2 regions of the Clostridium sp. SY8519 genome follow, and region 1 is predicted to be linked to the other one. Evidence: predicted binding sites of a transcription regulator. Region 1 holds the regulator's gene; the other holds the start of a gene.
The links. Region 1 encodes NrdR, which represses ribonucleotide reductase genes. Its sites were predicted from a motif close to CACNANATNTNGTG; they were not measured.
Positions count from the first base shown of each region.

Region 2: the regulator NrdR is predicted to act here: its motif matches at 1,832-1,845, upstream of nrdD (anaerobic ribonucleoside-triphosphate reductase).

Region 1 is NC_015737.1:2,717,065-2,720,236, forward strand. It holds gene efp (elongation factor P) at 1-374, opposite strand, end outside; gene rpiB (ribose 5-phosphate isomerase B) at 454-909, opposite strand; gene CXIVA_RS12585 (YqeG family HAD IIIA-type phosphatase) at 906-1,505, opposite strand; gene nrdR (transcriptional regulator NrdR) at 1,505-1,969, opposite strand; gene ychF (redox-regulated ATPase YchF) at 1,992-3,092, opposite strand.
Region 2 is NC_015737.1:1,440,772-1,443,943, forward strand. It holds gene gltX (glutamate--tRNA ligase) at 315-1,766, shown strand; gene nrdD (anaerobic ribonucleoside-triphosphate reductase) at 2,008-3,172, shown strand, end outside.

The DNA of each region.
Region 1 (3,172 bases):
GGCTCTACCGCGTAAATCTCTCCATTGTGGGCGCACATCTTAACCATGTCATTCTCTTTGACAAACTTCAGAGAATCTCCGATGGCTTCCTTGGTCAGAGCAACCTGATCATAGGTCTCCACATCCATGAAATAATAAAGATCTCCATCATTGTAAAGATACTGTTTGTCTGAACGTTCGATATGAGCCTGCTCGCACTTCTCTGTCGGCCGGAATGTCTTCTCAACGACACCGCCGCTCTTGATGTTTTTTAATTTGGTCCGAACAAATGCGGCTCCTTTGCCAGGTTTCACGTGCTGAAATTCGATGATCTGGAAGATATTGCCCTCCAGTTCGATCGTCATGCCGTTTCTGAAATCACCTGCTGATATCATTCATCTTCCTCCTTACAGTCGCATACCGCGACACATACTTTCTAATTATTTTATCGGAAATCTGTAATTATTTCAAGTATTACTTGCCGGCGGACTCTGCCTCCTCAATTTCGGAAATCAGTCCCACACGCATGGCATGGCGGTCTCCCAGCTCCTGCGCATTAAGATAGGCATCCACAATCGCATATCCCATTTCCTCGCCGACTACTCTTTCGCCAAAGCAGATTACATTGGCATGATTGTGCTCTCTGGCCAGGCGCGCGGTCACCGGTTCCGAACACACCACTGCCCGGATTCCCCGGAGCTTATTGGCCGTAATCGCCATCCCGGCGCCGGTTCCGCAGATCAGCACGCCCCGCTCGGCTTCGCCGTTCTGGATCTTTTTGCATGCGGCTGCCGCGATTTCCGGATAATTGCAGCGCTCCTCCGTGTCCGTACCCACATTAATCACTTCATAGCCTTTGGATTCCAGATAGCTCTGAATCTTCTTTTTCATAGATACTGCCGCGTGGTCATTTCCGATTACAATTTTCATAGGTCTGTTTCTCCTTCTCCTTCTGATTCCAGGCTTCTGCCACCATTGACATAACGCGCTTCCCACCAGGCTGCGCTTTTTCGGTCAGACGGGTCCTGGCGTTTTACATACATCCGGTAAAACAAAAGCACAAAAAACTCCAGCCGCCGCTTCAGCACAATCTGAATTTCTTCTTTCCAGTGAATATAACGTACAAGGATCGATGAAATCCCCGCACGATTGGCACCGAAAATATCCGTAAAAATCTGGTCTCCGATAAACAGCGTATTCCTTTTGTCTGTTCCCATGATCTCCATAGCATAACGATAGCCATCCGGAGATGGCTTGTGTGCGTCAAAGACATAGTTCACATGAACCGCGTCGTTAAACATTTTTACACGGGGTTCCTTGTTGTTGGACAGCAGACAGCAGGTAAATCCTATGCGCTTCAGCCGTTCAAACAGCCGTTTTGCCCTGCCGTTTGCCGGTGCACCATGGGTGACCAGCGTATTGTCAATATCAAAAATCAGCCCCCGGTACCCGTCCGCATACAGCTGTTCGAAATTAATCCGGTATACGGATTTCGTATAAAGTGTTGGATATAATCTGACCGCCATTATTTCTCCGTCTCCCGATCCAGCATTTTCTTCAATTCCAGTACAAAAGTATTCACGTCCTTGAATTCCCGGTAAACCGACGCAAACCGGACATAAGCCACCGGATCCAGGTCCTTGATTTTGTCCATCACCAGTTCCCCGATTACCGTGCTGGCAATTTCCTTCTCTGCCCGGGCATAAATTTCATTTTCCACATCATCGGTCAGCTGCTTGATCTGATCCACCGATACCGGCCGCTTGTGGCAGGCCCGCAGAAGCCCGGCCTCTATTTTGGATCGGTCATACTGTTCCCTGGTATTGTCCTTCTTTATTACAATCAGCGGAATGGTCTCTACTTTCTCATAAGTAGTAAATCGTTTCTTGCAGTCATCGCACATGCGTCTGCGGCGGATAGACGCATTGTCATCCACCGGGCGGGAATCAATCACCCGCGTATTGTCACTGCTGCAGTATGGGCATTTCATCGCTCATTTCCTCCCGCTGCTTTTATACATTGAAACGGAACAGAATCACATCCCCGTCCTGCACCACATATTCCTTGCCTTCCAGTCCTACCAGGCCCTTTTCCCTGGCAGCTGCCAGAGATCCGCATTCCAGAAGATCCTTATAGTTCACTACTTCCGCGCGGATAAAGCCCCGTTCAAAATCGGTATGAATCTTGCCGGCTGCCTGGGGTGCTTTTGTCCCCTTCCGGATCGTCCAGGCACGGGTTTCGTCTTCTCCCGCAGTCAGGAAACTCATCAGGCCAAGAAGATCATAGCTTGCCTGGATCAGCTTCTCCAGGCCGGACTCCTTGATCCCCAGCTCTTCCAGGAACATGGCCTTCTCATCGTCGTCCAGTTCCGCCATTTCTTCCTCGATCTTGGCACAGATCACAAACACGCCGGATCCTTCTTCTTTCGCCAGTTCACGGACTGCTGCCACATGGGGATTGGAGGCACCGTCATCTGCCAGATCATCTTCCGATACATTCGCGGCATAGATCACCGGCTTTGCGGTCAGCAGATTCAGGGAACGGAAAAAGGCCTGTTCGTCCTCATCATCGCTGAGTTCAAATGTTTTGGCCAGTTTGCCGTCTTCCAGATGCGCTTTGATCCGTTTCAGGAACTCAACCTCTGCCGCCAGCTTCTTATCCATGCGGGCGCCTTTGCTGCCTTTGGCAATTCTGCGGTCCAGAATCTCAATATCCGAAAAAATCAGCTCCAGGTTGATCGTTTCGATATCGCTGGCCGGATCAATTTTTCCATCCACATGCACCACATTGGTGTCCTCAAAACAGCGTACCACGTGTACGATAGCATCCACTTCGCGGATGTTGGCCAGGAACTGATTGCCCAGTCCTTCTCCCTTGCTGGCACCTTTCACCAGTCCGGCAATATCCACAAATTCAATCACCGCAGGGGTTATCTTTTTGGAATGATATAATTCTCCCAGAAGATTCAGCCGCTCATCCGGTACGGACACAACTCCCACATTGGGGTCGATAGTACAGAACGGATAGTTTGCTGACTCTGCGCCTGCTTTCGTCAGTGAATTGAACAATGTGCTTTTTCCTACGTTTGGCAGGCCAACGATTCCTAGTTTCATAATGTTTTATATCTCCTTAAAAAACCTTTATTTTATGGGGTTTCCGCGATTTGCTAATCTGACCGAGTGCCACGTCGAGT
Region 2 (3,172 bases), 1.3 Mb from region 1:
CAATCAATCATTGAGAGGCATTACTTAACAGGTGGTTAGGTAGTGCCTCTTCTTTCTGCGCGCAATATCCGGGCGGACTGCTGCGGACATTTTCCGGCAGTTTGCCGAGACTTTTCCGGCAGTCTGCCGTGATTTTTTTCCGGCAGCCCGCCGCGGGATTTTCTGGTTGTGCATCTGACCCGGCTGGAGTATAATCGTTTAGTGTGCCCTGAGGAAAATACCGACGCCTTGCCAGGGGGCAATTGCGCGGACCGCGGATGCGGACGGCAGACAGCAGACAAGGCGCAATTTATGATAAAGAAAGAGGTATAGCAATGGCAAAAGTCAGAACCAGATTCGCACCGAGCCCTACCGGACGGATGCATGTGGGAAATCTACGAACGGCTCTTTATACATATCTGATCGCGAAACATGCAGGCGGAGATTTTGTACTCCGTATCGAGGACACGGATCAGGGACGGTTTGTGGCGGAAGCGGAAGACATTATCTATCATACCCTGGCGGAGACCGGCCTGATCCATGATGAAGGTCCGGACAAAGACGGGGGATATGGCCCGTATGTGCAGAGTGAGCGCTGCAAGAGCGGTCTGTATATGAAGTACGCGCTGGAACTGATCGAGAAGGGAGAGGCTTACTACTGTTTCTGCGACCAGGAGCGCCTGGACAGCCTGAAACAGAACATCGGCGGCAAGGAAATCTCCTTCTATGACAAACACTGCCTGCATCTGTCCAAAGAAGAGATTGAAGCGAATCTGGCTGCGGGCAAGCCCTACGTCATCCGCATCAATGTGCCGAATGAGGGCAGCACATCGTTCCATGATGAGATTTACGGAGATATTTCCCAGCCCAATGAAGAACTGGACGATATGATCCTGATCAAGTCAGACGGATATCCCACGTACAATTTTGCCAATGTGGTAGATGACCATCTGATGCATATTACCCATGTGGTGCGGGGCAATGAGTATCTGTCCTCCGCGCCGAAATACACCCGTCTGTATCACGCCTTCGGATGGGAAGAACCGAAATATATCCACTGCCCGCTGATTACCAACGAAGAGCACCAGAAGCTTTCCAAGCGCAGCGGCCATGCTTCCTATGAAGATCTGGTGGAGCAGGGATTCCTGCCGGAAGCCATCGTGAATTTTGTGGCGCTGCTGGGATGGAGCCCGGAGGACAACCAGGAGATTATGTCCCTGCAGGAGCTGATTGAAAAATTCGATTACCGTCATATCAATAAGTCTCCGGCAGTCTTTGACATGGTCAAGTTAAGATGGATGAACGGGGAATATCTCAAGGCCATGGATTCCGACCGCTTCTATGAGCTGGCGGAGCCCTACATCAAAGAAGTGATCCATAAGGATCTGGATCTGCGCCATATCGCGGAGATGGTGAAAACAAGAATCGAAACCCTTCCGGAGATCAGGGAGCACATCGATTTCTTCGAAGAGGTGCCGGCGTATGAGGTATCCATGTATACCCACAAGAAGATGAAGACTGACCCGGAGAAATCCCTGGCGCTGCTGGAAGAGGTCCTGCCTCTGCTGGAGGCCCAGGAAGACTTCAGCAATGACGCCCTGTTCGCCATGCTGAAGGCCTATGGTTCGGAAAAAGGATATAAAGTCGGATATGTGATGTGGCCGATCCGTACCGCAGTGTCCGGAAAACAGATGACACCGGGCGGAGCCACCGAACTGATGGAGGTCCTGGGCAAGGAAGAGTCTGTAGACAGAATCAGAAAAGCGATTGAAAAACTTCGCGGATAAAAAAGACGTTTTTTGTGAAAAACGGACAAAAATACTAGATGTGGTAGTTATCTCTTGAAAAATGCCACTAGATGTTGTAGCATCTATAGTAACGAAGCAACAGGATATTGTACAGAAACCAGCAAGCGTGTCCCAACCAGGACCGCTTGTTGTGCGCATAAGGCAATTCTTTACAATTGTTCAACAATACAATGACAGATTCCCGGCAGGGAAAAGACAGGATGTGCAAGGGAGAACGGACATGAAGATCATCAAAAGAAGCGGAACAGAAGATACCTTTGATCTTAACAAAATCACGGCAGCTGTAGAGAAAGCGAACCGCTCGGTACCGGAGAGCGAACAGATGAGCAAAGAGCAGATCGCGGTGATTTCCGCAAATATGCGTACCATTTGTGAGGGAATGAACCGGGCGCTGAGCGTGGAAGAGATCCAGGATCTGGTGGAGAATCAGATCATGAATCAGCGGGCCTTTTCCGTGGCCCGCAATTACATCACCTATCGTTACAAACGGGCGCTGGTGCGAAAATCCAATTCCACCGATCAGCAGATCCTGACTCTTCTGGAGTATGACAATGAAGAGGTCAAACAGGAAAATTCCAATAAAAACCCGGCGGTCAACAGCGTGCAGAGAGACTATATGGCAGGGGAGGTCAGCAAGGATATCACCAAGCGTTTCCTGCTGCCGGAAGATATCTGGAAAGCCCATGAAGAAGGCATCATCCACTTCCATGACGCGGATTACTTTGCCCAGCATATGCACAACTGCTGTCTGGTGAACCTGGAGGACATGCTCCAGAACGGCACGGTTATCAGCGGAACCCTGATCGAGAAGCCCCACAGCTTTTCCACGGCATGCAATATCGCGACCCAGGCAGTGGCTCAGATTGCCAGCTCCCAGTATGGCGGCCAGAGCATTTCACTGGCGCATCTGGTGCCTTTTGTCAATGTCAGCCGTGAAAAATTCCGCAGGGAAGCCAGGGAAAATCTGGCAGAATGCGGCATTGAAGCAGATGAGGAGACCATCAACCGGATCGCGGAGCTGCGCCTGAAAAAAGAAGTGCAGCAGGGCGTTCAGCTGATCCAGTATCAGGTCATCACACTGATGACCACCAATGGCCAGGCACCGTTTATCACGATTTTCATGTATCTGGATGAAGTGCCGGAAGGACAGCTGCGGGATGATCTGGCCATGGTTACGGAAGAAATCCTGAAACAGCGGATCCAGGGAATCAAGAATGAGCAGGGTGTATACATCACACCGGCTTTCCCGAAGCTGATCTATGTGCTGGAAGAAGATAACATCCATGAAGACAGCAAATATTACTACCTGACCCGTCTGGCCGCGAAATGCACCGCCAAACGCATGGTTCCGGACTATATTTCTGAAAAGAAGATGAAGGAGCTGA